Regions from separate parts of the Proteus appendicitidis genome, predicted to be linked through region 3. Evidence: predicted binding sites of a transcription regulator. Region 3 holds the regulator's gene; each other region holds the start of a gene.

Region 1 (7,794 bases), 310 kb from region 3:
TTTCCTATCGCCGTTATTGTGATTAGGGGGAGAGCAATGAAACAATATAAAACGCTAAAATTAGCGCTAGTAATGTCAATGAGTTTAGCTTTTGTCAGTATGGGCGCATCAGCCGAAACATCGTGGTATAACGAAATTAATAATAATGGGAATAATACAGGTCACTATTTAAGTGATACTTCTATTTCTAATAAAATTAAAGAGACGCTATTGCCAATGCAAGACATCGATAGTGACAATATTTCTATTCGTACTGAATTTGGACATGTCTTTCTTTCAGGTTTTGTTGATAGTAAAGCGCAAGAAGAAAAAATATTACAAGTTATTGAAAAACTTGAAGGTGTTAAAAGCGTAGACTCAGATGTAAATATCAAATCATAATATGATTTTCTTTTATGCTAGTCATACGCTAAGAAGATAGTGTCTAATTTATTTGTCTGAATACGTAAAATTAATGACGTCAAAAAAATGTGAGGGTATCCTTTGTTAAGTTGTATAAAGGAGACATTATGGGGAAGTATATACCTGTCACATTAAATAATATTACAGCACTCGAATTTCAATCATCATTACCACAAGGTAAAGTTGCTTTAGTTTGTGAAGGCGGGGGGCAACGTGGGATCTTTACTGCGGGTGTCCTTGATGAATTTATGCGATCACAATTTGATCCCTTTGATATTTTACTCGGGGTATCTGCAGGGGCGCAAAATTTATCTGCTTTTGCCTGTGGTCAGCGTGGGTATGCACGTAAAATTATTAATCGCTATACAACCAATAACCAATTCTTCAATCCCATTCGCTTTGTCCGTGGCGGCAATTTACTCGATCTTGATTGGTATATAGAAACGACAGCCAAAGAGATGCCTCTTGATATACCAACAGCATTACGCCGTTTTGATGCAGGCCGCGAATTTTATATGGTGGCAAGTCGTTCTGATAATTTTCAGGCAAATTACTTTCAGCCCGATGAACCGACTTGGCTTGATATAATCAAAGCATCCAGCGCTATTCCTGCTTTTTATCGTAATGGTGTCTTATTTCATGATGTTGTTTATCATGATGGGGGTATTAGTGATGCTATTCCTGTGAGAGAAGCTTATCGACGTGGCTGTCGTACCATTGTCGTTGTTCGTACCGTTCCTTCTGAATATCAATACACAACAGAATGGGTTGATCGTATGGGGAGATGGTTTGAAAATAGCCGTTTGCAGCGCTTTATGGAGATGGCACAAGTACATATCGAAACTTATACCGACACCATTAAATTTATCCAATCTCCCCCAGAAGATGTTGTAGTTATTGAAATATATCCACCAACGACATTGCAATCTAGTGCATTAGGAAGCCGTTTAAATGCATTAAATCATGATTATCATGTGGGTAGACGTTGTGGGCGCTATTTTCTGGCGACAATTGGTCAACATTTCGCTAAGAAAAAATTCAAACAGTATGATAAAAAAGTCTTTAGCTTGTTTGAAGAAGAAGCGAAGGCTGATAAAGCGGAGAATGCTTCTATTATTCAGCAGGGAACGCGAAGCGTACATCCTGACGTGAGGAAAATTCAGAATGAATAAATTTATTGATACTCACTGCCATTTTGATTTTCCTGTTTTTTATGATGATCTTGCCAACAGCTTGTCACTAGCGCATCAAGCTCATGTTGAAAAAATAATTATTCCCGCTGTTGCACGTTGGAATTTTGATGTTGTTGCAGAGTTAGCTAATAATCATCATCAATTATATTGTGCATTGGGGTTACACCCTTTATATATTGAAGAGCACACTGAACAGCATCTCTTGGAATTAAAACAGAAATTAAAAACAACTTCTCGTTGTGTTGCCATCGGAGAGATAGGGCTTGATGATTATATGGATAATCCTCAGCCTGAAAAGCAAGAGGCGTTTTTAATTGCACAGCTTAAACTCGCAATTGAATTTGATTTGCCGGTGATCCTGCATTCACGTAAAACCCACGATAAGTTAAGTGCGCTTTTACGCCGTTATGATGTGCCTCGCAAAGGGGTTATTCATGGTTTTGCAGGAAGTTTGCAACAGGCAGAAAAGTTTATTCAGCAAGGCTATTTTATTGGCGTTGGTGGAACGATTACTTATGAGCGAGCGCAGAAAACTCGCCGTGCAATTGCGTCGTTACCACTAGAATTTCTGTTATTAGAAACAGATGCTCCTGATATGCCTGTGAGTGGTTTTCAAGGTGAGCCTAATCGCCCTGAACGTATTCAGAACGTTTTTTCCCAACTCTGTGAGTTGCGGCAAGGATCACCAGAGGTGATCGCAGAGCAACTCTACCTCAATAGCCTACAATTATTTGGGCTTAACAATATTACCTAGTTCTCGAATTGCATTTAACTTTGCTGGTTAAAGCGGAATACATAGTTTGTTAATCGAATGATGTTTTCTCTCTATTTAGCCTATTCAATAAATGCGTTTTCTCCTCTTTTTGTGTGATGCACCTCTCATTTATGACTTTTGTGTTACTTTTTTCAGACTCTATTTGTGGTGGATATCGAGGGTTCTTTTCTTAGACTGGGTATAATTATCTGGCAAAAAGAGTCAATAATCTCTGGCAAGGGCATTATTGATAATCCATTAAATTTTTATGTGAACAGGGACCCTTCAATGCAACTCATTATGAGCTTGGTCGGAATGGCAACATTAATCTTGATAGCCATTCTGTTTTCCAGCAATCGACGTGCAATTAGACTACGTACAGTTGGTGGCGCATTCCTTATTCAGATTGGCTTAGGTGCATTTGTTCTTTATTCCGACGGTGGTCGCGAGGTGCTTCTTGCGGTTTCTGATGGCGTTAAGAATGTTATTGATTACGGCAATAATGGGATGAGCTTCCTATTTGCAGGGCTAGTATCAGATAAAATGTTCGAGTTGTTTGGTGGTGGCGGCTTCGTATTCGCCCTGCGCGTACTGCCTGTTATCGTGTTCTTCTCTTCACTAATTGCAGTGCTGTATTACCTTGGCATTATGCAAGTAGTCATTAAAATTCTCGGTGGTGGCTTACAAAAAGTACTGGGTACATCACGAACAGAATCGATGTCTGCAACTGCAAATATTTTTGTTGGACAAACAGAAGCACCGCTTGTTGTTCGCCCTTATATTGCAAGAATGACAACTTCAGAACTCTTTGCTGTTATGTGTGGTGGTCTAGCCTCTGTTGCGGGTTCAGTCCTTGCTGGATACGCTAGTATGGGCGTGCCATTAGAGTATCTGATTACAGCATCATTTATGGCGGCTCCAGGTGGTTTACTCTTTGCTAAATTATTGATCCCTGAAACCGAAACGCCAGACGATCAAAAAGATGCGCTGGATAAAATGACCGATGAAGAAAAACCAGCAAATATTATTGATGCTGCAGCGGCGGGCGCCTCTTCAGGTTTACAGCTTGCACTTAACGTCGGTGCTATGTTACTTGCTTTCGTTGCGTTAATTGCATTAGTTAATGGTATCCTCGGTGGTATTGGTGGCTGGTTTGGTTATGAGAATTTCTCATTAGAATTAGTCTTAGGTTGGGTTTTTGCACCTATTGCTTTCTTAATCGGTGTGCCTTGGAGTGAAGCGACCGTTGCTGGCTCCTTTATTGGTCAAAAACTGGTTATTAATGAATTCTATGCTTACTCTGAATTTAGCAAATATCTACAGGATGAGGCTCAAGTTGCTGCATCAGGCTTAATCATCTTGTCAGAGCAGACAAAGATAATTATCTCCTTTGCGCTGTGCGGTTTTGCTAACCTTTCTTCCGTTGCTGTACTGCTAGGTGGTTTAGGTGGAATGGCACCAAACCGTCGTAAAGACGTGGCGCGTTTAGGTATGAAAGCTGTGCTGGCTGGTACACTTTCTAACTTAATGAGTGCAACGATTGCAGGGTTCTTCTTTGCATTAACTGCAATGGCTGTTGTTGCTGCTTAATTGATTTGTGTATTGTGAAGAGCAGATAGGTTTTGCCTGTCTGCTCTTTTATGTTTGTTTTCTGCTGTAATATTAACTACTTTTATTGTGTGAGATATTTCGCAATTTGTATTGAATAGGGTCAATAGCGGTACCATTTCATATTGAACACGCTTTTTTTGCGTTATAAAGACGACTTAGAGGCGCTATTCGAGTAACATTACACCAGAAAATAACCTTATTGTGATTTTTGTCACACTTTTATGTCATCATTTGCAAGTTGCATTTGATTAGTGTGACGTAAAGCACATCTAATTGTTCCTTAGCGTGTTCAAATAAGATGTGCTGAAACTTCATGGAATGGCGAAGGCTCAATGACGGGTCGCCGAAGTGAGCATAGCGCGGTGAGAGGGAGCTCAGCTGTCGTTGTAGCGTAAGTTACAACAACATCTTCAAGGAACCAAGTCCGCTCGCCAACAAATTTAATCGCTAACCTTAAGCGTACGCCCAAAAGGGCTTGAGAAACATCGTTGGAGAGTTTTATGACAGATTTAACCGCTGCAGCGCGCCTTGCGCTGTCTTTGATGGATTTAACTACATTAAATGATGACGACACTGATGCGAAAGTGACTGCATTATGTCATCAGGCTAAAAGCCCAGAAGGTAATACAGCCGCTATTTGTATTTACCCACGTTTTATTCCGTTAGCACGTAAAGTGTTACGCGAACAGGGTACTCCAGACGTCCGTATCGCAACCGTAACTAACTTCCCTCATGGTAATGATGATTTAGATATCGCATTAGCAGAAACCAACGCGGCATTAGCTTATGGCGCAGATGAGGTTGACGTAGTTTTCCCTTACCGCGCATTAATGGCAGGTAACGAGCAAATCGGTTTTGATATCGTTAAAGCATGTAAAGAAGCGTGTGCAGAAGCAGGTTCTTTACTGAAAGTCATTATTGAAACGGGTGAGTTGAAAGATCCTGCGCTTATCCGTAAAGCATCTGAAATTTCAATCAAAGCAGGTGCTGACTTTATTAAAACTTCCACAGGTAAAGTGCCTGTAAATGCAACACTGGAAAGTGCTGAGTTAATGATCCAAGTGATCCACGATATGGGTGTTGGCAAAGAAGTTGGTTTCAAACCAGCGGGTGGTGTACGTACCGCTGAAGAAGCTGCTCAATACCTTGCATTAGCTAACCGCATTATGGGTGACAACTGGGTTGATGCCCGTCACTTCCGCTTTGGTGCGTCAAGCCTGTTAGGTAATTTATTAGCCACTTTAGGTCATGGCGAACAAAAATCGTCTAGTGGTTACTAATCCATTCGTGAAATACGCCCATTTTTCATTATTGTGGGCGTTACCAATGCTATAAAACCAGGAGGTTGCAGTGTTTCTTGCCCAAGAAATTATTCGTAAAAAGCGTGATGGTCATCCTTTAACTGAGGAAGAAATTCGTTTTTTCATTAATGGCGTCAGAGATAATACTGTTTCTGAAGGTCAAATTGCTGCATTAGCAATGACTATTTATTTCCACGACATGACAATGCCAGAGCGTGTTGCTTTGACATTAGCTATGCGTGATTCCGGTACAGTACTGAACTGGAAAAGCCTCAATTTAAATGGCCCCATTGTTGATAAACACTCAACCGGTGGTGTGGGTGATGTAACGTCACTGATGTTAGGGCCAATGGTTGCTGCTTGTGGTGGTTATGTTCCTATGATTTCTGGTCGTGGATTAGGCCACACAGGTGGAACATTAGATAAGCTTGAAGCAATTCCGGGCTTTGATATTTTCCCTGATGATGAGAAATTCCGCGATATTATTCGCAATGTCGGTGTTGCTATTATCGGACAGACTAATTCATTAGCACCTGCTGACAAACGCTTTTATGCTACCCGTGATATTACTGCTACAGTTGATTCAATCCCGCTTATCACTGCTTCTATTTTAGGTAAAAAACTAGCTGAAGGCTTAGATGCATTAGTGATGGATGTTAAAGTTGGCTCAGGTGCCTTTATGCCGACTTATCAAAAATCTGAAGAGTTGGCGGAGTCAATTGTCCAAGTAGCAAATGGTGCTGGCTGTCAAACCACTGCACTGTTAACTGATATGAATGAAGTGCTAGCTTCTAGCGCAGGTAATGCGGTTGAAGTTCGTGAAGCGGTTCAATTCTTAACAGGCGAATATCGTAATCCACGTCTATTTGAAGTCACTATGGCGCTGTGTGTTGAAATGTTAGTATCAGGCCGTTTAGCGGATGATCGTCAACAAGCTCGTCAAAAACTACAAGATGTGTTGGATAACGGTAAAGCAGCAGAAGTCTTTGGTCGTATGGTTGCAGCACAGAAAGGTCCAACTGATTTTGTTGAAAACTACAATAAATACCTGCCAACTGCGGTATTAAGTAAACCTGTATTCGCTGAGAAAGCAGGATTCATCACAGAAATGGATACGCGTGCATTAGGTATGTCTGTTGTGACATTAGGTGGCGGTCGTCGTAAAGCGACTGATGCTATTGATTATAGTGTTGGTTTAAGCGACATCGCGGCACTTGGTGCTAAGATCAATACAGATACACCTTTAGCGATGATCCATGCTAACAGTGAAAAATCATGGCAAGAAGCTGCGGCTGAAGTCCGTAAAGCGATGGTAATTGGTGACAGCAAACGCGAAGCTTCACCAATGGTGTACCGCCAAATCAGCGAATAAGAACTCAATTACGATTTATAAGTGACATACCCGTAGTCTGCGGAGAATGACACAGGAGAGAGAATTATGAAACGTGTACATATCATGGTGTTAGATTCCTTCGGTATCGGTGCTGCCGGTGATGCGGAGAAATTCGGTGACCAAGGTTCAGACACTTTAGGGCATATCGCACAAGCGTTTGCTGACGGTAAAGCAGATAAAGACGGTCGTAAAGGTCCTCTTCATTTACCTAATCTATGCCGTTTAGGTTTAGGTAAAGCTGCGGAAGAATCAACAGGCAAATTCCCTATCGGTTTGGACAAAAACGCAGAAATTATCGGTGCTTATGGCTACGCGAGTGAAATCTCTTCTGGTAAAGATACTCCGTCAGGCCACTGGGAAATCGCAGGTGTTCCTGTTCTATTTGATTGGGGATACTTTAAAGAACTGAAAAATTCATTCCCACAAGAGCTGTTAGAAAACATCGTTAAACGTGCAAAATTACCAGGATACTTAGGTAACTGCCATGCATCTGGTACTGTGATTTTGGATGAACTGGGTGAAGAGCATATGAAAACCGGCAAGCCGATTTTCTATACCTCTGCTGACTCTGTATTCCAAATTGCATGTCATGAAGAAACTTACGGTTTAGATGAATTATATGAGCTGTGTGAAATTGCTCGTGATGAACTAAACAAAGGCGATTACAACATTGGTCGTGTTATTGCGCGTCCATTTATCGGTGACAAACCGGGTAACTTCGCTCGTACAGGTAACCGTCATGATTTAGCGGTAGAGCCACCAGCACCAACTATGTTGAAAAAACTGGTTGATGAAAAACAAGGCCACGTTGTTTCTATCGGTAAAATTGCTGACATCTACGCAAACGTAGGTATCACTAAGAAAGTGAAAGCAACGGGTATTAATGCTCTGTTTGATGCGACACTTGAAGAAATGAAACTTGCGGGTGATAACACCATCGTCTTTACCAACTTTGTTGATTTTGACTCCTCTTACGGTCACCGTCGTGATGTTGTAGGTTATGGTGAAGCACTTGAGTTATTCGATCGTCGCTTACCAGAACTGATGGAACTGGTAAAAGAAGATGACATTCTTATTTTAACAGCAGACCACGGTTGCGACCCAACTTGGCCAGGTTCTGATCATACTCGTGAGCACATT
Region 2 (7,794 bases), 1.6 Mb from region 3:
CTTCTACACGAGACGTTGGATTAGATAATGGCATTACGATAGGGCGTTCACAGTGTTTGTGCATTTCACGAATAATTTCTTCAGTGAATAAGCCAGCTTGCCCTGAAACACCAATCAAAATAGTTGGTTTTGCATTCTTAACCACTTCTAACAGTGAAATCGCATCGCTTTCGGTTTCCCAATTAGCAATAGTTTCGCTTTTTTGGATAAGTTTGCTTTGGAAATCAAGTAAATTTGGCAGTTTGTCTGTTAATAAGCCGAAACGGTCAACCATAAAGATGCGTTCACGCGCTTGCTCATCACTTAAACCTTCAGATTTCATTTGGGCAATGATTTGCTCAGCAATACCACAACCCGCAGAGCCTGCGCCTAAGAAAGTGACAGTTTGGTCTTTTAATTGGCGACCCGCAGCACGACTTGCTGCAATTAGGCTACCTAAAGTGACCGATGCTGTACCTTGAATATCATCATTAAAGCAACATAATTCATCACGATAACGATTTAATAAAGGCATCGCATTTTTTTGTGCAAAATCTTCAAATTGTAGTAAAACATTTGGCCAGCGACGTTTAACAGCTTGGATAAACTCATCAACAAACTCGTTATATTCATCACCTGTAATACGAGGATGACGCCATCCCATATACAGAGGATCGTTTAAACGTTGCGGGTTGTTAGTTCCCACATCAAGTACAACAGGCAGTGTATACGCAGGGCTAATGCCACCACATGCGGTATATAAAGAGAGTTTACCGATAGGAATACCCATACCACCGATACCTTGGTCACCTAAACCAAGGATACGTTCGCCATCTGTTACAACGATTACTTTTACGTTCTGTTTGGTGGCGTTTTGTAGCATATCGTCAATATTGGCGCGGTTAGGGTAAGAGATAAACAAACCGCGAGCGCGACGATAAATATCAGAGAAATGTTCACAAGCTTCACCCACTGTTGGTGTGTAAATGATTGGCATCATTTCAGTTAGGTGGGATTCCAAGAGACGGTAAAACAGGGTTTCATTGGTATCTTGGATATTTCGTAGGTAAATATGTTTATCGTTATCGTTTTTGAAATCAAGATATTGGCGATAAGCGCGTTCAACCTGTTCTTCGATGGTTTCAACTGCTTCAGGCAGTAAACCATGTAAGTTAAAGGTGCTGCGTTCTTCTTCGCTGAAAGCACTACCTTTATTTAACAGGGGAAATTCAAGCAGGATTGGACCTGCATACGGGATGTAGAGAGGGCGTTTACTTTCGTGTTCCAGTTCCATGAAAAATACTCTTGTAAGGCAGTTAGTCACATGACAATTGTAGATCCTACAAAATAATAAAAATATGTACAGCTTATGTTATTTTTTTATGATTTTTATGCTTAGAAATGAGAGATAGATACAGTTGTTACAACTTTTTCTGGTAAGCATCAGCAAAATTTACATGCTGATGCTTTTTTAGGAGAGATTTTTAGAAGAATAAGTTAAAACTTTTTACAAAGTGATGCGTTGCATTTGGTGACAACCTAAAGCAGTTAATGTTGCTTGTGTTGCATCCCATTGCGTTAAAATTGTCTCTGCTTTTTCAATTAAGACAGCAGATTCAATATCCATAACACTCTCACCCGCCATGTTTAATAAAATTAATGCCGCTTGTAATGGCGGTAAACTTGGATTAAATGCGGCATTTTCAGCGTAGCTACCTTGGAAAATTTTGCCATTCTTCATTTGAACAGCAATACCACTGTGCGAGCCACTATAAGGCGCATGGCTACGATTAGCCGCTTGTAGTGCCTGTTGCGCTAATTCACTAGGGTTATCAATTTTGTAACCGTGATTAACTTTGTCCATTAATAAAGAGGTGATATTGAGATCTTTCGGGCCAAAGCTATCAGGTAAATAATCGCCTAATGTTGCCATTTTTCTACCCGGTAACTGAATTTGAATTTGAGTGCCACTGTTCAATTCGTTCATAAACTGGCGGCAATGACCACAAGGTGTATAGTTAACAGTGACTGAGATTAAGCGAGATTCACCACGTAACCATGCATGAGTCACGGCACTTTGTTCAGCATGAACGGTTTGTTGTAGCGGTGCGCCAGCAAATTCCATATTGGCACCGAAATAGAGATTACCACTTTCGCCACGAGCAATCGCACCCACTTTGAAATTAGAGATTGGCGCGACAGCGCAAGCTGCGGCAACCGGTAAAAGTGCTAGGGCTAAGGCATCATCATTACATTGTAACTGTGTTTTTATGGCATTGACCTGTTCTGCCGTGAACATTGCAGGGAATTCATCCTGCTCAAGATAAGGAGCAAGTGCTTGTTGTAACTGAGGGGATAAATCTGACCAAATTGCCTGAAAACGAGTATGCATACATGAGTCTCCCATTAATCTTTCTGTATTATAAGATTCTAGGCATCTTTACCCACTCTTATATGTGATGAAAATCATATTTTCAATGAAACTATTGCAACAAATTTATTAATTGAGAGATGTATCTCAAATTTATAGTAAAAATCCCCGAAATAAATTTAATTAAATCGGGGATTTGAGAAAAAAGGAAGCAAAAATGAGATCAACTATAGAGATGCAAAATAATCGGGAAGATAAACGGTGCAGTTAATGAAGTAATAATCCCACAGGTCATTAATGCCAGTGAACTATAAGCACCTTCAATATAATCCACTTCAGCCGCTCTTGCTGTTCCCACGGCATGAGAAACGGTTCCCATCGCCAAACCACGAGATGCGTGAGTAGGAATACGCAGTATTTTAAAGAGTGAATGACCAAAAATGGCACCTAAAATACCTACTGCGATAACACAAGCAGCACTGATTGCAGGAATACCACCGATGGAATCTGCGACAGCCATTGCGATAGGCGTTGTCACTGATTTAGGTAAAATTGATGCGGCAATTTCGGGTGTTGCACCAGCCCATAATGCAATGGCAGTCCCACTGACCATCGCAGCAATACTACCAATAAAGCAAATACTGATTAATGATTTCCACTGTGCGCGAATTTGGTGTAATTGCTGATAAAGTGGAATTGCTAAAGCAACCACAGCCGGTTGTAATAAGTCATTTAAAATACGACTACCGGCAAAATAATGCTCATAAGGTGTATGAGTGATTAATAAAATAGGAATAATAACCGCAATACCTATAAGTAAGGGATTCAATATAGGCAATTTATAACGAGCAGCAAGTTTACGTGATAAATAAAAGACAATTATGGTCAAAGGAAGTGACCACCAAATATTCATTAACATTAACATTTTTTCTTCTCACTTAACGCTGTATCGTCGTCTTTCTGTTGCGTTTTTTCTACAACGTCCTCAACTATGTCAGGTTTTGCACCCACGATAATGCGCTCACGGTGAACATAGTGTGAGCAATAAGCGACTAATGCCATAACACCAAAGGTACTTACCACACTTGCTAAAACAATAGGGAAAAGTTGCTGACTTAATAAGTCATAATAATTCATTACTGCCACTCCGATAGGAATAAAGAGTAATGTCATATTTTTTAAGAGGATATTGGCCCCGGGTTTAACCCAGCGCAAAGGGATAAGCTGGAAAGCAAGTAAACCGAAGAGAATAAGTAAGCCAACAATGCTGCCTGGAACCGCGAAGGGTAGAAGGGCTGAAATAAGATTACCCGCAAAGAGACAAAGATAAAGTACCAAAAAAGATCGTAGATAATGCCAAAGTGTAATCTGCAATCGTGCCCGTTTAGATTTCATAATTAAGTGTCCCAAATCAACTAACAGATTTATCATACACCGATTTTGAAAGTGTGCTACGGATCACAATAAAAAAAGAGCGGGGCTCTTATAGAACCCCGCCATTTATTGATTTGGCAAATGAATCTTGGTTGTTATTTCACTTGCTGACCCGGTTTTGCACCAGAATCTGGGCTAAGTAAGAAGATATCTTTATCGCCAGGTCCTGCCGCCATTACCATGCCTTCTGAAATACCAAAACGCATTTTACGAGGTGCTAAGTTTGCCACCATTACCGTTAAACGACCTTCCAACACTTTCGGATCTGGGTATGCTGTACGAATGCCAGAAAAGACTTGGCGAGTCTCACCACCTAAGTCCAAAATTAGCTTCAGTAACTTATCTGATCCTTCAACAAAATCAGCTTGTTTAATTTCAGCGATACGCATATCGATTTTCGCAAAATCATCAAACTTAATCGTTTCTTGAATTGGTGAATCTGCTAATGGTCCTGTGACTTCTTTTACAGGTGCAATGGTGCTTTTAGATGCTTCAACCATTGCATTGGCTTTATCCATTTCAATACGGTTAAACAGTGCTTTGAATTTGGTGATTTCTGTACCTAAAAGTGGTTGTGCAAGCGCATCCCATGTTAATTCGGTTTGCAAAAAGGCTTCTGAGCGTTCTGTTAATGAAGGTAAAACCGGTTTCAGATATGTCATTAGCACGCGGAATAAGTTAATACCCATTGTACAGATAGCTTGTAGCTGTGCATCTTGACCTTCTTGTTTTGCTACAACCCACGGCGCTTTTTCATCAATATAGCGGTTGGCTTCATCCGCTAATGCCATGATTTCACGAACTGCTTTACCAAATTCACGATTTTCAAATGACTGTGCGATAGTTTCTTTCATATCAACAAAGTGTTGATAAAGCTTAGCATCATCTAAAGAATCTGCTAATTTGCCATCAAAACGCTTGCTGATAAAACCTGCTGTACGTGATGCAAGGTTAACGACTTTATTAACAATATCGCTGTTAACACGTTGAACAAAGTCTTCTAAGTTTAGGTCAATATCATCAATGCGTGAGGAAAGTTTTGCTGCATAGTAATAGCGTAGGCAATCTGCATCAAAATGATCAAGGTAAGCACGCGCTGTAATAAAGGTGCCACGAGATTTTGACATCTTCGCGCCATTTACAGTGACATAACCGTGAACAAACAGGTTGGTTGGCTTGCGATATTCGCTACCTTCTAACATGGCTGGCCAGAATAAGCTGTGGAAATAGACGATATCTTTACCAATAAAGTGATAAAGGTCTGCTTTGCTGTCTTTATTCCAAAACTCATCAAAACTTAAATCACCACGTTTTTCACATAAGTTTAAGAAAGAACTCATGTAGCCGATTGGTGCATCTAGCCATACATAGAAATATTTACCCGGTGCATCTGGGATTTCAAATCCAAAATAAGGTGCGTCACGAGTGATATCCCACTGTTGTAAACCGCTGTCGAACCACTCTTGCATTTTATTTGCAACTTGCTCTTGCAAAGCGCCAGAGCGGATCCACTCTTGTAACATATTACTAAATGCAGGTAAGTCGAAGAAATAGTGCTCAGTTTCACGCATAACAGGCGTTGAACCTGATACAACAGAGCGTGGGTTGATTAATTCGGTTGGGCTGTAAGTAGAGCCACAAACTTCACAGTTATCACCATATTGGTCTGGCGCTTTACATTTAGGGCAAGTGCCTTTTACAAAGCGGTCAGGCAAAAACATGCCTTTTTCTTCATCATAAAGCTGAGAAATAGTTTTGCTTTTGATGTGACCATTTTTTTTCAGTGCAAGATAAATTTTAGTCGATAATTGGCGACTCTCTTCACTGTGTGTAGAGTGATAATTGTCGTAACTGATATTAAAGCCAGCAAAATCCTGCTGATGCTCTTTGCTCATTTCTTCAATCATGGCTTCTGGTGTAATACCCAGTTGTTGAGCTTTCAGCATAATTGGCGTGCCGTGAGCATCATCAGCGCAGATGAAATGAACTTCTTTGCCGCGCATTCGTTGATAACGGACCCAGATATCAGCCTGAATGTGCTCAAGGATATGACCGAGATGAATTGAACCGTTAGCATAAGGTAACGCGCAGGTTACCAATAATTTATTCGCGACGTGAGACATAGTAAGGATCTTACTTCCATAAAATTAATAAAAGGGACTTTGATGTTAACCGATCCGTCATGATGTCGCTAGGGCAATAATCGAGTTTTTGCAAGAGAAATTTCAGTTGGCAAATTGAGGTAAGGCATTATCGTAGTCATCTACTATCTGATATGATAGATGCACTCATATATTTAATAAATAATGAAAACGAGAGGAGCCGGGATGAGTGATAAATCCCCCGAGCAGACCACCCCTGAGATTCTGAACGAAAAAGTTTCAGGTGTCTTGTCTACTTTTGAACACCCGACATTGAAGCGTAATCTGCTTTCTCTAAAAGCATTACATCAATGTGCGATGATTGACGATGTTCTTCATATCGAGTTAGTGATGCCATTTGTTTGGAAAAAGCCTTTCCAAGCCCTAATCGAAGAAAAAACATCTGAACTTCGCAACATCACTGGTGCAAAAGCCATTGAATGGAAACTCAAGCACAATATTTCAACCTTACGCCGTGCAAATGATCTGCCGGGCGTTAATGGTGTACGTAATATTCTTGCTGTTAGCTCTGGTAAAGGTGGCGTTGGTAAATCAAGTACAGCAGTTAACCTTGCATTAGCGCTTGCACAAGAAGGTGCTAAAGTAGGTATTCTTGATGCTGATATTTATGGGCCGTCTATTCCGAATATGTTGGGTACCACAATGGAGCGTCCAACGTCTCCTGATGGACAACATATGGCACCGATTATGGCTTATGGTTTAGCGTCTAACTCTATCGGTTATTTAGTTACAGATGATAATGCAATGGTATGGCGTGGTCCTATGGCGAGCAAAGCATTAATGCAAATGCTCCAAGATACGCTGTGGCCTGACTTGGATTATCTGGTTATCGATATGCCACCGGGAACAGGTGATATTCAACTAACCTTATCGCAAAATATCCCTGTAACCGCTGCGGTTGTGGTAACAACGCCACAAGATATCGCGCTGGTGGATGCGATGAAAGGGATCGTCATGTTTAAGAAAGTCAATGTGCCTGTATTAGGTATTATTGAAAACATGAGCGCACATATTTGTAGTAACTGTGGTCACCTTGAACCTATCTTTGGTACAGGTGGTGCGGCGAAATTGGCAGAAAAGTATCATTGCCAATTATTAGGTCAAGTTCCTCTTCATATCTCTTTACGTGAAGACTTAGATCGCGGGCAACCAACAGTAATGCGTGATCCTGAAGGCGAGTTTGCTGATATTTATCGCGAAATCGCGTCAACAGTATCTGCTCAAATGTATTGGGATGGTGATGCAATCCCAACGGAAATTTCTTTCCGCGCAGTGTAATTACAGTAAAAAAATACGTTGAATTATTTGCTGATTTAAATGGAGAGCCATCTGGCTTTCCATTTTTTACATGCAATTTCCGACTGTTTTTGATAAAAAACGAATAGATTTCTGGTTTTACGCTGGAACCAGAGTGATTTCAAAACTATAATCTGCGCTAGCGTAATATTTACATATTATTACGTTATCCCTCTTTTTATTTCAAACCAGGTTTTTGATTATGGCTGACACAGCACATCAGTGCACAATTGTAGGTATCGCTGGAGCATCTGCTTCGGGTAAAAGTCTTATTGCAAGTACACTTTACCGCGAATTAAGAGCGCAAGTAGGTGATCATAATATCGGGGTGATACCAGAAGATTGTTACTATCGTGACCAAAGTAATTTAACGATGGAAGAACGATATAAGGTCAATTATGACCACCCAAATTCGATGGATCACGCACTTTTATATCAGCATTTGTGTGAACTAAAAGCAGGAAAAACCATCGAACTCCCTCAATACGACTACGTTGCTCACACTCGCAAAGCAGAATCCATTCCTTTTCAACCTAAAAAAGTTATTATTAT
Region 3 (7,794 bases):
GCGCCAACGTTGCCATCCTTTATAAACAAAAGCGCCTTTTAAAAACGTGTGTGAAGGGTATTTACCTTGATTAAAAGCGGCATAAAGTGCTGAGGCTTGTGCTATTTCCTCTTTTTTTGCCGACGTCCTTACCGACATAAAACTTTGAATTTTACCCTGACGTATAATAGGAGTGACATTCGCTCTTACCCAATAGTGATCCCCATTTTTACGCCGATTCTTCACGATCCCAGTCCAAACCTCGCCTTGCTTTAAGGTTCTCCACATATCCTTAAAAACTTCTGAAGGGATATCTGGGTGTCGGACAATATTGTGGGGATGCCCCACAAGTTCTTCCACTGAAAACCCACTGGCTTCAACAAAGTCCTCATTGGCATAAATAATATTGCCATCAAGATCTGTCGTTGACATCAGTGTTGCGTTTTCAGATACCGGGTATTCTCGCTGTGTCACCGGTTGATTGTTACGCATTAGTTACTCTCCTCGACATTGAAATTAAAACATCTCAACAAAAAAAGACTGCCTAAATAACTATCGTTTCGGCTGTTAAGAGAATAACTTTAGCAATAAGTGTAAATACCTACATTTAAATATTAGTTTTTTGAATCAGTTCAAAATTTTTAATTATCCAAGCTATTAATTAATGCCTGTGAACTCAGCACTAATGTCTTCGCACACTCATCACGTTTCTTTAATAACGCCATAAAAATAAGGTCGGTGATCGTGTTTTGTGCTGTACGTGAAGAAATTGAAGCACTTCGCCACTCACCTTCATCCGCAATTGTTTCTAATATATAATCAGAAATTCTTCCTAATGGAGAGTGTTTTTCTCCAGTAATAGCAATGATTTTTGCTCCCTGTTTTTTAGCCACAGAGGCCGCAACCAACATATCTTTTCTTTTGCCACTATAAGAAACAACTATCTGTAAATCCTTTGAACTTAACATTTGAGCAACAGATATCTGAACATGATGATCTGTTTCAATCAGAGTAGTTATTCCTATTTTCTGTAATTTATAACTTAAGTCTCTTGCGACTAATCCTGACCCCCCAATACCAATAATCTGAACTCGCTGAGCTTCATCAATAAGCTGGATCACCTTTTCAAAATGAAGGTAATTAATTTTGCGAGTGGTATCACTGATAGAATTATTCTTCTCTTGAGCAAGCTTTTGAGCGATTACAACTAAGCTATCTTCAGAGCCAATCTGATTATGTAATATGCTAGGATCTTGCCCAGTATTTGCATTTTTTCGCCCAAGATCTTCACTAATGGCAAGTTTCAAAGAAGGAAAGCCTTTGAAGCCAATTTTTTGGCTAAATTTAACAATAGCGGATTGACTCACCCCCATTGTTTCAGCGAGTTGCTGTGATGAAAGAGTAACCGTTTTTTCTGGGTTCTCTAAAATATAATCCGCTATTTTACGTTGATTTGTCGCCATACCAGGCTTGATCCACGCAATCTTCGTTAATGTTGGCATAATGACAATATCCACTTCGAGTACAATATAGTTATATATGGAATAATTTTGATAAAACGTTTAATACCTAAAGTAATTAGGTTTTTAGAATAAAATCAATTAGAAACAAAATATGAGACACAATAAATCATAAAAAAAGTAATATTATTATCGAAAGACTTGTTCTTATAATAACGTTATATTGACTTTTTTATTCAATCTCTCACACATTAACCTCTCTATTTTATAATACTTAATTTAATTTTTTCCAATTTTAAATAATAATTTATTCTTCTTGGTCAATAATACGATATAAACTGAATATATTTATATTCAGTAAAATTGCGTTGTTAAACATAATCATTAACTAAATAACAATATAAAACACATTTTAAAAACATTAACACAATAAAAAACCTTTAATTACAAACAATAACAAGGAATAAATAATTCCTTTATCGAGGAATTATTTTTATTTTTAATGATGTAAAAATAGATTAAATGGCATATTTTAATAAAAAGGCTGATATTAAAAAAAGTAAAAACCCGAAATTAATAAGCCTTTCATATAATTCATACTGTAACATACATAATAAAGATGACAGATGATCGCAGATCTCTCTTTTGATAGATTAATACTCTTTTTTTAATACACATTCAGAAAGATCATTTCAACCAAACTTAAAAAAACATCATTAAAACTAAAAAAATTAAGTTATCTATTGATTTATAACTATTTTTTAATTCACCCGATCCAAATCAACGGTACACAAAGTGCTGTTAATAATCCCATCGAGATATTAAAAATAAACCAAGACTGTCTGCTTTGTAAAAATAGGCTAATTAATGTGCCGCCTAAAATCCAAACAATACCCGCAACGAAATTAACAATGACCATAACAATACTAATCGCAATAACGGAGCTAAAATAAGCATCGCCCGATAAACTGAAGCTTCCTACTGCACCTAAGCCCATCATCCACGCTTTTGGATTTAGAAATTGCAATAATCCACCCTGAAACCAGCTTACTGCTTGGGGTGTTTTTGCTGGAATATCTAAACGCTGATAAGATGATGTTGCCGTTTTCCAAGCAAGCCAAAGTAGATACGCACTCCCGACTATCTTCAATCCAATGTGCAGTGCAGGATAAATTATCAATAATGCGGCAACACCAAATGCGGAACTCAATAAAACGCATTGCATACCCAGCATAATACCAGCCATCAGCTTTAATGAGCTTTTAAAACCTACATTAGCGCCTGATGAAGTCAGCAATAAGTTGTTGGGTCCAGGCGTGATAGCCGCAATAAACAGGAAAATAGCTAACGATGAAATCAGACTAATTGTCATTATAAGTGCTCAAAGATGTGACAGATGTTTTATTTTCACCGAAAATAGCAGTATGTTATTTAGCAAACAAGTGTTAATTCATTTTGATAGACGGAAAATATGTCTCAATACTTTAATCCAATGCGTTGGGCTAAAAATCCACATTTACAAACGCTCTTACCAAGAATTGTACGCAGGACACCACAACTTACGCCATATTGGCAACGACTCAATCTTCCAGACAACGATTTTGTCGATTTAGCGTGGAGTGAAGATCCGACAATGGCACTCAATAAACCACGCTTAGTCATTTTTCATGGCTTAGAAGGTGGATTTAGCAGCCCTTATGCTCACGGCATGTTAGCCGCAGCAAAAGAGAGGGGCTGGCTAAGCGTTGTGATGCACTTTAGAGGATGTAGTGGTGAACCCAATAGACAAAACCGTATTTATCACTCTGGTGAAACGGAAGATGCTCGCTACTTCTTAAATTGGCTGAAAAAAGAATTTGGTGAGCAACCAACAGCCGCCGTTGGTTATTCTCTTGGTGGAAATATGCTTGCCTATTATCTCGCAGAAAGTGGTGAAAATGCGGTTGTCGATGCTGCCGTTATTGTCTCTGCGCCATTAATGCTAGAACCATGCTCAACAAAAATTGAACATGGCTTTTCTCGTTTTTATCAATGGTATCTGTTAAAAGAGCTGAAAAATAACGCAACACGTAAGCTTGTTCGTTATCCTGAATCGTTACCCATTAGTTTGTTAACGATAAAATCCATTAAAAAACTACGTCAATTTGACGATTTAATTACCTCTAAAATCCATGGATTTAAAGATGCGTTAGATTATTATCGCCAATGCAGCGCATTGCCTTTATTAAATAAAATAAAGAAAACAACACTGATTATTCACGCTAAAGATGATCCTTTTATGTCTGCGGATGTTATTCCTGATATCACAACCTTACCAAATAACATTGAATATCAACTCACCGAGTTTGGTGGACATGTCGGTTTTGTCAGTGGAAAACTGTCTAAACCCGTGATGTGGCTTGAAAGTCGAATACCTGACTGGTTATCCGCTTATTTGGAGAAAACCAAATGATAATTCCTTGGAAGGATCTTTCCACAGAGGCACTTGATAATCTTATTGAAAGTTTTGTTTTACGAGAAGGCACTGATTATGGTATCCAAGAGAAAACGCTTGAACAAAAAGTCGCCGACGTAAAAAAACAGCTTAAATCCGGTGAAGCCGTATTGGTTTGGTCAGAACTTCATGAGAGCGTCAATATTATGCCGGCATCGCAGTTTCGCTCTGGTTAGTTATTCAAAGCAAGCGATGTATCGCCATCAATAAGGGTCAACCTTATTTAGCAAAAGGATAACCTATGTCAATCAAGCATCCGATCATCGCAGTAACTGGCTCTAGTGGTGCAGGGACGACCACAACAAGCCAAGCTTTTCGTAAGATATTCCAACAACTCAATGCAAATGCAGCATTGATTGATGGAGATAGCTTCCATCGCTATACCCGTCCTGAAATGGATATGGCGATAAGAAAAGCCAGAGAACAAGGTAGACATATCAGTTATTTTGGCCCTGAAGCAAATGATTTTAGCTTACTGAGTAAGACCTTAAGTCAGTATAGTGATACAGGGCAAGGTCAATCTCGCAAATATCTACACTCTTATGATGAAGCCACTCCCTATAACCAATTACCGGGTACATTTACCCCTTGGGAGCCGTTGCCAAATAATACCGATGTTCTTTTTTATGAAGGGTTACACGGGGGTGTAGTTACCAACGAACATGATGTTGCACAACATGTTGATTTATTAGTGGGCGTTGTACCTATCGTAAACCTTGAGTGGATACAAAAACTCATTCGAGACACCACAGAACGAGGGCATTCACAAGAGGCGGTAAGAGATTCGGTTGTACGCTCAATGGATGATTATATTAGCTATATTATTCCTCAATTCTCACGCACTCACATTAACTTCCAACGCGTTCCGACGGTTGATACTTCAAACCCCTTTTCTGCCAAAGCGATCCCCACTCTCGATGAGAGCTTTATTGTTATTCGTTTTCGAGGCTTAACCGATATTGATTTTCCCTATTTACTTGCGATGTTGCATGGCTCCTTTATGTCAACAATAAATACTATTGTTGTACCGGGCGGGAAATTAGGATTAGCGATGGAATTAATTATGGCGCCATTAGTCAAAAAATTATTAAATGGCGAAAAGATAAGTTAACCAAAATAAAATTTATCTCTATAAAAATAATATCCCATTAATTAAGGGATATTATTTTTCAGATTAAACTTTATTTTAAAATATCAAAATTAGTCAGCATCTTTTATTTCAAATGAATGCGTAATATTGGCTGCTTTTCCTAGCATTAAAGAAACAGAACAATATTTTTCTGCCGATAATTGAACGGCGCGTTCTACGATTTTATCCGTTAACTCTTTACCAGAAACAATAAAATGTAAATTGATATCCGTAAATAAACGAGGGGCTTCTTCGCGTCGTTCTGATGTTAATTTTACTTCACAATCAGTTACTTGGTGACGACCTTTACGTAAAATACTCACGACATCAATCGCGCTACATCCACCCGCAGCAATTAATACCATTTCCATTGGGCTTGGGGCTTTATCACCCGAATTCCCATCCATCATAATTTGATGGCCAGATGAAGATTCGCCAACAAAAGATAAATCTTCAACCCACTTAACTCTCGCTTCCATTTATTTTCCCCTAAAGATGACAGAAACTAAAAGAGTACATACTCATAATTCAACTGGCAATTAGCAAATAGGTTTATTATGCTGACTGCGTAAAACGAGACTTAATGCACTAATTGTGTTAAAAACAATATCTGCTTGATGATAGTGGTTAAGATCAATGCATTATTTTCTCATTTATTATAATCTACTCCATATTAACTTACCGTGTTCTCAGGAAGTTAATAGGTAAAGATAGGATTTTTAAGCACGCTGTCTCAAAAGGGAACCTATCCGTTTTGAAAGGCTGCATTTAACGTACAGAGGATAACGCGAATGGTTCTCGGCAAGCCGCAAACAGACCCGACTCTTGAATGGTTTTTGTCACACTGCCATATTCACAAATATCCATCCAAGAGCACGCTGATCCACCAAGGTGAGAAAGCGGAAACACTTTATTATATTGTTAAAGGTTCCGTGGCTGTTCTTATTAAAGATGAAGAAGGAAAAGAAATGATCCTCTCCTACCTAAATCAGGGGGATTTCATCGGTGAACTTGGATTATTTGAAGAAGATCAAGAACGTAGTGCATGGGTTAGAGCAAAAACAGCCTGTGAAGTAGCAGAAATTTCCTATAAAAAATTCCGCCAATTAATTCAGGTTAACCCTGATATTCTGATGCGCCTTTCTGCTCAAATGGCGAACAGATTACAAACCACATCAGAAAAAGTAGGTAACCTTGCTTTCCTTGATGTAACAGGTCGTATTGCACAAACCTTATTAAACTTAGCAAAACAACCCGATGCAATGACGCATCCTGATGGCATGCAAATTAAAATTACACGTCAGGAAATTGGTCAAATCGTTGGTTGTTCACGCGAAACTGTAGGCCGTATTCTGAAAATGCTGGAAGATCAAAACTTGATCTCCGCACACGGTAAAACTATCGTCGTTTACGGGACTCGCTAAGTTTCCCCGCTCGAATAAACAATAGCCCATAAAAGGGCTATTGATAGACTTTTATATGTAAACCCCATCCTCGTTGATGGGGTTTTTAGTCGATACTACCCTGCTACAAATTCCGCAATAGCCGCTTTTAATGCCACCATTCCTTCTTGTAGCTCTTCTTGGGTAATAATTAACGATGGTGTAAAACGCATCACATCGGCTCCTGCGTTTAACATCATTAAGCCATGTTTGGCAGCAAGACCGAGTAACTCTTTAGCTTTACCTTCATATTGTGGTGCCAATTGCGCACCAATCAATAAACCTTGCCCACGAATTTGCGAAAAGACATTATAAACTTGATTGATTGCCGCCAGTTCATCCACAATCCATTGATAGCGCTTTTCTACACCCTCCAATACCTCCGGTGTATTAATTAAATCAAATGCGACATTACCCACGGCACAAGCTAATGGATTGCCACCATAAGTTGTACCATGAGTTCCGACACCCATTGCAGAAGCTATCTCATGTGTTGTTAACATTGCACTAAGTGGAAAACCACTTCCTAGTGCTTTTGCGGTTGTAATAATGTCGGGTGTCACATCATAGTTCATATAGGCGAAAAGCTTGCCTGTACGCCCCATACCCGTTTGTACTTCATCAAGAACAAGCAGCGCTTGATGCTTATCGCACAATTCACGTAGCCCTCTCATAAACTCAGGTGTTGCCGCCGTTACGCCACCTTCACCTTGAACTGGCTCTAAAACAACAGCACAAGTGTGATCGTCCATTACCGCTTTAACCGCATCTAAATCATTAAAGGGGACGTGTACGATATCTGCAGGCTTAGGGCCAAAACCATCTGCATATTTAGGTTGCCCACCAACAGAGACTGTAAACAGTGTTCTGCCATGGAATGCATGGTGAAAAGCAATAATTTTAGTTTTATAAGGGCTATGGCGAGTAATGGCATAATGGCGCGCTAATTTAAATGCTGCCTCATTCGCTTCTGCGCCTGAATTGGCAAAAAAGACACGTTCTGCAAATGTGTTATCTATTAATTTTTGAGCTAAGCGCAATGCGGGTTCATTAGTAAAAATATTACTTACATGCCAAAGTTGTTCGCTTTGTTCTTTCAAGGCTTGATTAAGAGCAGGATGGGCATGTCCCAGTGCTAAAACAGCAATACCACCAGCAAAATCAATATACGATTTTCCCTGCTGATCCCAAACACGGCTACCCATCCCTTTGACAGGAATAAATTCTGCGGGTGAATAAATTGGCAACATTACTTGATCGTAAGTTGCCCGGTTGATGCTTTGCTTTTTC

Evidence for each region. Region 3 encodes CRP, which controls carbon source genes, mostly activating them, when cyclic AMP is high. Its sites were predicted from a motif close to ATGTGANNNNNNTCACAT; they were not measured.
Region 1: the regulator CRP is predicted to act here: its motif matches at 2,461-2,478, upstream of QQS39_RS15910 (NupC/NupG family nucleoside CNT transporter).
Region 2: the regulator CRP is predicted to act here: its motif matches at 3,797-3,814, upstream of QQS39_RS05950 (CidA/LrgA family protein).

What each region holds. Positions count from the first base shown of each region.
Region 1 is NZ_CP127389.1:3,459,533-3,467,326, reverse strand. Features, by position in the region: gene QQS39_RS15925 (BON domain-containing protein) at 37-381, shown strand; gene QQS39_RS15920 (patatin-like phospholipase family protein) at 510-1,574, shown strand; gene QQS39_RS15915 (TatD family hydrolase) at 1,567-2,349, shown strand; gene QQS39_RS15910 (NupC/NupG family nucleoside CNT transporter) at 2,638-3,939, shown strand; gene deoC (deoxyribose-phosphate aldolase) at 4,461-5,240, shown strand; gene deoA (thymidine phosphorylase) at 5,311-6,633, shown strand; gene deoB (phosphopentomutase) at 6,700-7,794, shown strand, end outside.
Region 2 is NZ_CP127389.1:1,286,639-1,294,432, forward strand. Features, by position in the region: gene QQS39_RS05935 (NAD-dependent malic enzyme) at 1-1,273, opposite strand, end outside; gene cdd (cytidine deaminase) at 1,487-2,371, opposite strand; gene QQS39_RS05945 (CidB/LrgB family autolysis modulator) at 2,574-3,269, opposite strand; gene QQS39_RS05950 (CidA/LrgA family protein) at 3,269-3,745, opposite strand; gene metG (methionine--tRNA ligase) at 3,880-5,907, opposite strand; gene apbC (iron-sulfur cluster carrier protein ApbC) at 6,112-7,224, shown strand; gene udk (uridine kinase) at 7,445-7,794, shown strand, end outside.
Region 3 is NZ_CP127389.1:3,772,414-3,780,207, forward strand. Features, by position in the region: gene QQS39_RS17220 (methyl-accepting chemotaxis protein) at 1-471, opposite strand, end outside; gene QQS39_RS17225 (SIS domain-containing protein) at 621-1,481, opposite strand; gene QQS39_RS17230 (LysE family translocator) at 2,206-2,811, opposite strand; gene QQS39_RS17235 (hydrolase) at 2,911-3,891, shown strand; gene QQS39_RS17240 (YheU family protein) at 3,888-4,109, shown strand; gene QQS39_RS17245 (phosphoribulokinase) at 4,175-5,044, shown strand; gene QQS39_RS17250 (OsmC family protein) at 5,134-5,541, opposite strand; gene crp (cAMP-activated global transcriptional regulator CRP) at 5,854-6,486, shown strand; gene argD (bifunctional acetylornithine/succinyldiaminopimelate transaminase) at 6,582-7,794, opposite strand, start outside.